One region of the Vibrio sp. HB236076 genome, then DNA from elsewhere that is predicted to be linked to it. Evidence: predicted binding sites of a transcription regulator. Region 1 holds the regulator's gene; each other region holds the start of a gene.

Region 1 (3,286 bases):
GGCTTACTCTTGCTCGGATTTTTCGGCCTGCTGCTGATCATGTTTACTCGCCGTCAAAAGGCGGGCTGTATTGTGCTGTTATTTTCACTGAGCTTTTTATTTCTGGCTTCGTTTCAACCGGTTTCGAGTCGGCTTATCATGCCACTTGAGCGTCAATACCCAGCGTTTTTACCGGTCACCGGTAATGTCGACTACGTTATGGTCCTTGGCAACAGCCATATCACTGATGATCGTTTACCACCGACATCTCAATTGAGTCGAACCGCACTGATGCGCTTGACAGAGGGCATCCGTATTTGGCGTATGTATCCTGGCTCTAAAATGATTTTGTCCGGCTATGCGGGTGGCACCAGTATTAGTCACGCGCGCATGATGGCCAAAGTCGCTCTCGCCCTCGGCGTAAATAAAAGCGACATCATATTATTAGAAACGGCCAAAGACACATGGGAAGAAGCTCGACAAGCCGCGGCATTTGTGGGTACTCAGCGATTAGTCCTTGTCACATCAGCGAGTCATATGCCTCGTGCAATGAAAGAGTTCACTAATGCCGGTTTAACTCCGCTACCCGCACCAACAAACTATTTAGCCAATCGCCAGACACAACAATTTTGGACTCGATATTTACCCAGTAGCCGTTACTTAGAACAAACCGAGTTGTTTTGGCATGAACAGCTTGGCTTGTGGTGGATTCAGTTGCGTCAATTTTTATTGCCTCACAACCAAGAAACCATCGAAGCCAGCCAAACTGAGCTATAATACCATTCTATGAACAAGGTGCTTTTTAATCAGCACTGACTAGACAAAGCGGTAAAATTTAATCATAATTTGCCGCTTTTCAACTGACGTTTTACTTTCTTTATCTGTCTCGATGACTCTCAATACACTGTGACTTGCTTTGACCGATTATCGACAAAACCAATTATCGATAAAAAACAAAGCAAACGATTGCTATGAAACAAAATAAGTATTGAAAGGCAGTATTTGACATACCTACGCGTACTGTAAACGCCAGTTTTGCGTCTCTAACACATAATAATTAGGATACCCTATGGCCACCATTAAAGACGTTGCCCGCTTAGCCGGAGTTTCAACCACCACGGTTTCCCACGTGATTAATAAAACACGTTTTGTTGCTGAAGGAACGCAAGAAAAGGTCATGAAGGCCGTTGATGAGTTAAATTATGCGCCAAGTGCAGTCGCTCGCAGCTTGAAATGCAACACAACTCGTACCATCGGTATGTTGGTCACTCAATCTACCAACCTGTTCTTTTCTGAAGTCATCGATGGTGTGGAAAGTTATTGTTACCGTCAAGGTTATACCTTAATTTTGTGTAACACCGGTGGCATTTACGAAAAACAACGCGATTATATCCGTATGCTAGCAGAGAAACGCGTTGATGGTATTTTAGTCATGTGTTCTGATTTAACCGATGAATTGAACGACATGTTAGATCGCCACAAAGACATACCTAAAGTGATCATGGACTGGGGACCGGAAAACCCACAGGTTGACAAAATTATCGACAACTCGGAAGAAGGCGGCTACCTTGCCACTAAATACCTCATTGATAATGGGCATACTCAAATTGCCTGTTTAAGTGGTCACTTTGAAAAACTGGCTTGTAAAGAGCGCATTGTAGGTTTTAGGCGTGCCATGGCGCAAGCAAACCTCACTGTCAATGAAAACTGGATTTTAGAAGGCAATTTTGAATGTGATACCGCGGTGCTAGCGGCCGACAAAATTATTGCCATGAAGGAAAAGCCAACGGCGGTATTCTGTTTTAATGACACTATGGCACTTGGGCTTATAAGCCGTTTACAACAAAATGGTCTTAAAGTACCGGAAGATATCTCCGTTATCGGTTATGACAACATCGAATTAGCAGAATACTTTTCACCACCACTGACAACCGTTCACCAACCCAAACGCCGTGTCGGTAAAAATGCGTTTGAAATTCTGATGGCCAGAATTAAAAACAAACAAAACGAGCGTCGCGTATTTGAGATGCACCCAGAGATCGTGACGCGTCAATCGGTAAAAAAAATCAATTAACGTCTTATCCTCTGATTTTAACCATATGAAATCAGAGGATATTCATAAAAAACCTTATCCATAACTCGCTTTTTCGCCAACGCATTCTATACTTGAACTAGTATCACATTTTGTGGCACGAACTAAACCTTCTCGTTGAGAATTTCGTATTCTTAGTGTGTCACGAAAAAGGCAAACCATTTGAAAGAATGGGACGCAAAGCTTCCGGCCTTAAGCACCTTTACTCTTTAGTTTAGGTGACAGGTAGCGGGGTTACCGAAGTTAAGTAACAAGAAAAATCTTTACGTTTCAATGACATCTTTCTTCTACTTACATGCGATAATCTCACGCCTGCAAAAGCCATATTGGAATGGTGACTAACTGTCTCTGCCTTGATATCTCATTAAGTCTTCTATTGTGCGACGGAGAGTCAATGACAATAAATGGTATTGAGTTTGTCAATTATATACTTTTTATCATCTTTCTTGTTGCACCTGTTACCGATGGCTTGAGGTTCAATCGCAGATTCTATTGCTACCTTTGGGTATAGAGTGGCATTAATTTTTATACACCGAGAATAGAGAATCATGGATAAACCGATACTCAAAGACTCAATGAAACTATTTGAGCCACTTGGAAACATAAAATCAAGGTCCATGTTTGGTGGATTTGGTATTTTTTCTGGCGACATCATGTTTGCTCTCGTGGTAAAAGACGAGTTACACATACGCGCTGATAAACAAAAAGCCAAATTATTCACCAAACAAGGAATGTCTCCTTATGTTTATCACAAACGCGGCTTTCCTGTTGTAACAAAGTACTTTGCTGTCAAAAATGAACAATGGCAATCAACTGACACTATCTTTGAGTTAGCACAAGAAGCCCTCACACAAGCTCGCGCAGACAAAGTGCATCAACAGCGCGAACATGTAGATCGTTTAAAAGATTTACCTAACTTGCGTCTTGGCACCGAGAGAATGTTGAAAAGAGCGGGAATCGAGTCCGTCGAAGCGTTAAAACAACGCGGTTCACTTGAAGCCTTCAAAGCTATCCGCGCTTTCAACGAAGAGGTCACTGTTGAACTTTTATGGGCCTTAGAAGGCGCGATAGAAGGTAAGCATTGGAGCGTCATCCCTCAATCAAGACGTGAAGAGCTACTGGCTCATTTAAATTAAATCCAAAGCACTCTAATTCAGTATTAGAGTGCTCTTTTTACTGCAAATACGTTTTTTATTTCTTCCTGCCAACACGACT
Region 2 (3,286 bases), 320 kb from region 1:
CGCCAAAGGTTGGTTTAAACTTTTGCCTATTTTTGGTGGTATTTTAGCTGGCTATGCTTTGAGCTTGTCTTTTGGTATTGTTGATTTTACCCCGGTCACGCAAGCAGCCTGGTTAGCACTGCCCAATTTTACAGCGCCAGAGTTCAACCTCAATGCGGTTTTATTTATGATCCCGGTTGCCATTGCCCCTGCGGTAGAACACGTTGGCGACATGTTGGCGATTTCTCAAGTCACCAATAAAGACTACCTAAAAAAGCCCGGCTTACACCGCACCTTATCCGGTGATGGCGTGGCGACGATGGCGGCAGCCTGTTTGGGAGCCCCACCGAATACCACTTACAGCGAAGTGACCGGTGCAGTGATGCTCACCAAAGCGTTTAACCCTGTGATCATGACATGGGCAGCGGTCAGTGCCATTGTCTTGGCACTCGTGGCTAAGTTAGGTGCATTACTGCAAACCATTCCGGTGCCTGTCATGGGCGGTATTATGATTTTACTGTTTGGCTCCATTGCCACCGTTGGCCTCAATACATTAATAAAAAATCAAGTCGATCTCTCTAAATCCAGGAATTTAGTCATTGTCGGGGTGACCTTGGTGTTTGGCTTAGGGGGGATGGCTTTCGGCATTGGTGAGTTTAGTCTGCAAGGGGTAAGCTTATGTGGCATTGTGGCGATTTTACTCAATCAGATCTTGCCACGAGATATCGGTGACAATCACATTGCTGATACGGTTCCAAATCAAGACCGCTAGCAAGCACAAATATTGAATAAAAAAACCGCCGTATCAATCGCGGCGGTTTTTTCTTAACACAGCGAGATTGTCTTAAATAACAACCCCTTCAATCGCTCAGTGAGAAAGGATCACTTAGTACCAAAGATCTTATCGCCCGCATCACCAAGACCGGGAACGATATACCCTTGCTCGTTGAGCTTGCTATCGATAGCCGCGGTATACAACTCGATGTCTGGGTGAGCTTTTTCAAGTGCTTCGATCCCTTCCGGCGCCGCCACAAGCACCAATACCTTGATAGATTGACATCCTTGCTCTTTTAATAGATCGATCGTCGCAATCATAGAGCCGCCAGTTGCCAACATAGGATCAACAACCAGGGCAATACGCTCATCAATATTGGATGCCAATTTATTAAAGTAAGGGACCGGCTCGAGTGTCTCTTCGTCGCGGTAAACCCCAACAACACTGATCCTAGCGCTTGGCATATGCTCTAACACGCCATCCATCATGCCCAAGCCAGCGCGCAAAATCGGTACCACTGTCACTTTTTTGCCTTTGATTTGATCGACTTCCACCGGGCCATTCCAACCATCAATGGTCACTTTTTCCATTTCAAAATCAGAGGTGGCTTCATAAGTGAGCAAACTGCCAACTTCGGTCGCTAATTCGCGAAAACGCTTGGTACTAATATCCCCTTCACGCAACAAGCCCACCTTGTGCTTCACTAATGGGTGCATCACTTCTACAACTTTCATGTCCATCTCCAGCAAAAATAAAATAAACTTTCAGATTATATAGGAAAAAAAGGGAAATTACTTGACTAATTCAAGGATAAAAAAAACAGCGCAAACGTTTGCTCTTTCTCTTTAAGCCCTGTTAGAATAACGCCGTTTTCATCTCTAACAAAACCGAGGAAAGCCTGTGAGTGGTAATAACTCTTCTCTTAGCTACAAAGATGCTGGTGTTGATATCGATGCAGGAAATGCATTAGTCGATAAGATCAAAGGCGCGGTCAAAAAAACCCGTCGTCCTGAAGTAATGGGGGGTTTAGGTGGCTTTGGTGCCCTGTGTGAATTGCCAACTAAATACAAACACCCTGTGTTAGTGTCTGGTACCGACGGCGTCGGCACCAAGTTGCGTTTAGCACTCGATCTTAATAAACACGATACGATCGGCATCGATTTAGTGGCCATGTGTGTCAACGATTTAATTGTTCAAGGCGCTGAACCGCTCTTTTTCCTCGACTATTATGCAACAGGCAAATTAGATGTCGATACGGCTGCTCAAGTGGTGACCGGAATTGCTGAGGGTTGCTTACAATCTGGTTGTGCACTGATCGGCGGTGAAACGGCAGAAATGCCTGGCATGTACGAAGGCGATGATTATGACGTCGCCGGGTTTTGTGTTGGGGTTGTCGAAAAAGCCGATATCATTGACGGCACTAAGGTCGCAGCAGGTGACGCTTTAATTGCCGTTGGCTCTAGTGGTCCTCACTCTAATGGCTACTCACTGATTCGCAAGATTCTCGAAGTATCAGGCGCGGACAAAAATGAGAAACTCGGCGATAAAACCATCGCAGAACTGCTGTTAGAACCGACTAAAATTTACATCAAATCTGCACTGGAATTGATTGAAAAGCACGACATTCACGCCATCTCACACATCACAGGTGGGGGTTTCTGGGAAAACATTCCTCGTGTATTGCCCGCCGGTACACAAGCGGTGATCCAAGGTGACAGTTGGCAATGGCCAGCCATCTTTAGCTGGTTACAAGAAAAAGGCAATGTCACGGAGCACGAAATGTACCGCACCTTTAACTGCGGTGTCGGCCTGGTGATTGCACTCCCACAAGAGCAAGCTGAAGACGCCGTCGCATTACTCAACAACGCCGGTGAAAACGCGTGGGTATTGGGCCATATTGCGGAAGCGAAAGCCGACCAAGCGCAAGTTGTTATTCAATAATTCACTTTTAAAGAGGGAGCACTCTTCCCTCTTTTTTATCAAATAAGCAAAATTGTGTTATGACCTCCCCTTCAACTTCAAACAATATCGTCGTGCTCATTTCAGGCAGCGGCAGCAATCTTCAAGCTATTATCGACGCTTGCGAGTCCGGATATATTAACGGCCAAATCAGCGCCGTGATCGCCAACAAGGGCGATGCTTTTGGTCTGACTCGAGCTGAGCGTCATGGCATTGCGTCGGTTCACCTTGATCACAATGACTATCAAGAGCGAGCTCATTACGATCAAGCCTTGATTGCAACCATTGACCAATACCAACCTGATGCCGTTATTCTTGCCGGCTTTATGCGGATTTTAACCAAAGACTTTGTACAACACTATCAAGGTAAATTACTTAATATTCACCCCTCCTTGTTGCCTAAGTATCCAGGATTGCACACACATCAACGCGCAATCGATAACCAAGATAAAGAACATGGCACCAGTGTGCACTTTGTGACTGAAGAGCTTGATGGGGGCCCGGTTATTTTACAAGCCAAAGTCCCGGTTTATGCCGAGGATACTGCCGAGCAACTCGCCGCTCGCGTCCTAC
Region 3 (3,286 bases), 960 kb from region 1:
TTCTAGGACTTGCTGGTTGTCAGTGTTGTCAAGAACATCACACATCCAATCAGCAAGGTTTTTCGCATCTTCAGTGTTAAAACCGCGACGAGTGATGGCAGGTGTACCAACACGGATACCTGAAGTAACAAACGGGCTGCGAGGGTCATTCGGTACTGAGTTTTTGTTGACCGTAATGTTTGCCGCGCCGAGGGCTGCATCCGCTTCTTTACCCGTGATGCCTTTGTCGATCAGATCAACCAAGAACAAGTGGTTTTCAGTGCTGTTTGAGACAATTTTGTAACCACGCTCTTGGAATTGAGCAACCATAGCTTTGGCATTATCAACCACGCGAGCTTGATAGGCTTTAAACTCAGGCTCCATCGCCTCTTTAAATGCCACCGCTTTACCGGCGATAACGTGCATCAAAGGACCGCCCTGACCACCAGGGAAAACCGCTGAATTCAATTTCTTGTACATCTCTTCACCGGCATTCGACAAGATCAAGCCACCGCGAGGACCAGCCAAGGTTTTGTGTGTGGTTGTCGTAACAACGTGAGCATAAGGCACAGGCGTTGGGTAGACGCCTGCCGCAATTAAACCGGCAACGTGAGCCATATCGACGAAGAAATACGCACCGACTTTGTCAGCGATTTCTCTCATTTTCTTCCAATCGACAATTTGAGAGTAAGCTGAGAAACCACCAATAATCATTTTTGGCTTGTGCTCAAGCGCTAAGGCTTCCATCTCTTCATAGTTGATTTGGCCTTGCTCATCAATACCGTAAGGGATGACGTTGTAGTGCTTACCAGAGAAGTTAACCGGCGAACCGTGAGTCAAGTGACCACCGTGTGCCAAGCTCATACCCAACACGGTATCGCCTGGGTTAAGCAATGCCATATAAACGGCGCTGTTGGCTTGTGAGCCAGAGTGAGGTTGAACATTCGCGTATTCACAACCGAACAACTGACAGGCGCGGTCAATGGCCAAGGCTTCCACTTTGTCAACGTACTCACAACCGCCGTAATAACGCTTACCAGGGTAACCTTCTGCGTATTTATTGGTCAGTTGAGAACCTTGTGCTTCCATGACTCGTGGGCTGGTGTAGTTTTCAGAAGCGATCAACTCAATGTGCTCTTCCTGACGAAGGGTTTCTTCCTCAATAGCAGCAAAAAGATCGGCATCATAATCGGCAATGTTCATGTCGCGCTTAAGCATCTGTATCTCCTGACTCAGATATGACTAATGTATAAAATAGGCACAGCAACCAAAAGCAAACGTTTTCGTTGCGATAATGGCGCGCATTTTACATAAATTACTCAGCGGCATAAAGGATAAAAAACACTTTTTATTATGCGATTTCTTCATATCCGTTTTCAGAGGCATTCATGATCAAAAAAAGGCAGCCATCTTGTGTCAACTTTCTGATTTACACTTTGTAAAGTGTCCTAGACATAGGTGTACCGCAAATTCTTCATGGCGGCTACCTCTATCTACGTCTTTTTAATAATATGAGCTCAAATTTTTCAACCTCAATATGAAAAGATGGAAAAACACACCCGAAATGAAGACTATATCGCCATGTTGACTGGCTGTCTTTTGGTCACACAAGGTTTGTTCTTTTTACAGTCAGCCAACTTACTGACTGGCGGCACCGCAGGTTTAGCCCTACTGATGACTCATGTGTTGCCCGTGTCATTCGGCACCGTATACTTTTTGGTCAACTTGCCTTTTTACTGGATGGCGTGGCAGCGCTTTGGGCGTCGATTTGCTTTTAACAGTCTATTGTGTGGCGCTTTGGTGTCTCTGATGAGTGAGTGGATCCCGACGTGGTTGCACTTAGATCAGCTTCATCAAGGGTATTGCGCCTTGGCCGGTGGTCTGCTGATGGGGATTGGTATGCTTATCTTATTTCGCCACCGTGCCAGTCTGGGGGGGTTTAATGTTTTGTGCCTTATGATTCAAGATCGCTTTGGTTTGTCAGTGGGAAAATCACAAGTCATCATCGATGCCGGCATTTTGATTGCTTCGGGATTTTTTATCGCGCCAATGCAATTAGCCATGTCAGTGTTTGGCGTGGTGATCCTCAATGCCGTTCTCGCTATGAATCACAAGCCCAAGCGCTATACAGTCAACTACAGTTAACCCGCATCGCGATGGGTTTGACTTTATAACGGCACCCCGTGGCCAACGATTCATTCTCAAAACAACATTTCACCCTCAAAACAACATGGCCTTTTACTGCTCTGCGTAAAAGGCCATGGCTGAAGTGCTAGATGTATTGCTACTGTCGTTCGACATGGCTTGGCGCTAGGTCGACGCAAAACCGTTCATTGAGGGGCTTGTTCCCTCTGATGACTGACGTCACTAGGCTAGCAAACTAGGAACATCTGCAATAGAGTCTACGACGTGATCGGCTAATGCCATCCCCTCTTCTGTCACAGCTTTGCCAGAGCGCACTAAGACTTTTGTTCCGACCCCAGCCGCCAGAGCCGCTTGCAAGTCTTGTGCTTTATCGCCAACCATGACGGAACGCGCCATATCAATTTTCAAGAAATCGCGTGCAGAAAGAAACATACCGGGTTTTGGCTTACGACAATCACAATCTTGTTTATACTCGCCGATACCATGCTCTGGATGATGAGGGCAATAATAAAAGCCATCAAACTCCACGCCGTGATCAACAAAGTTCCAATCCATCCACTGAGTTAAATCTAAAAAGCGCTCTTCTGAGAATAAGTGACGCGCAATACCGGATTGATTGGTCACTAACACCAATAAATAGCCTTGCTGCTTTAACGCTTTCGTCGCCTCAAAAACACCGTCAATAAACTCAAAATCGTGTTCGTCGTGTACGTAACCGTGATCGCGATTAATCACCCCATCTCGGTCTAGGAATATAGCGGGTTTAGCCAAAACATGTCTCTCTTGCTTTCGATACCAGGCTGTATTATCGCACGCTTTAGACTCACCATCACTAGCAAATTGAATTTAGACGTCTAGACGTAAAAATAGCTATTGACTTCTTTCAGTAGAATCCCTAGCATCAGCATCTCACAGGCCGTATTCCCTGTACCCTGGATAAGTCGCAACCCGATTTATCAACATTTTCGCTTTGGATTGATTCCGTGCAAGGTCAATAAATGATAGAAATTAATCATGTGAATAAGGTGTTCTCTTTAGGTAATAAAGATATTCACGCACTTAAAAACATCAATTTGCAAATTCCTCAAGGTACTATTTTTGGGGTAATCGGTTCATCTGGTGCAGGGAAAAGCACCTTAATACGCTGTGTCAATATGCTTGA

Evidence for each region. The regulator PurR, encoded in region 1, represses purine synthesis genes. The targets are predictions, from matches to a motif close to TNANGNAAACGTTTNCNTNA.
Region 2: purM (phosphoribosylformylglycinamidine cyclo-ligase) is a predicted target of PurR. The motif match lies at 1,575-1,594, and genes of this name have one in related genera.
Region 3: glyA (serine hydroxymethyltransferase) is a predicted target of PurR. The motif match lies at 1,249-1,268, and genes of this name have one in related genera.

The regions. Positions count from the first base shown of each region.
Region 1 covers NZ_CP162601.1:1,333,710-1,336,995, reverse strand. The annotation lists gene elyC (envelope biogenesis factor ElyC) at 1-756, shown strand, start outside; gene purR (HTH-type transcriptional repressor PurR) at 1,049-2,053, shown strand; cyclic di-GMP riboswitch class I at 2,214-2,313, shown strand; gene AB0763_RS05850 (TfoX/Sxy family DNA transformation protein) at 2,620-3,207, shown strand.
Region 2 covers NZ_CP162601.1:1,009,828-1,013,113, reverse strand. The annotation lists gene AB0763_RS04485 (uracil-xanthine permease family protein) at 1-751, shown strand, start outside; gene upp (uracil phosphoribosyltransferase) at 862-1,488, opposite strand; gene purM (phosphoribosylformylglycinamidine cyclo-ligase) at 1,655-2,695, shown strand; gene purN (phosphoribosylglycinamide formyltransferase) at 2,755-3,286, shown strand, end outside.
Region 3 covers NZ_CP162601.1:2,297,605-2,300,890, forward strand. The annotation lists gene glyA (serine hydroxymethyltransferase) at 1-1,197, opposite strand, end outside; gene AB0763_RS10065 (YitT family protein) at 1,525-2,124, shown strand; gene gmhB (D-glycero-beta-D-manno-heptose 1,7-bisphosphate 7-phosphatase) at 2,347-2,895, opposite strand; gene metN (methionine ABC transporter ATP-binding protein MetN) at 3,123-3,286, shown strand, end outside.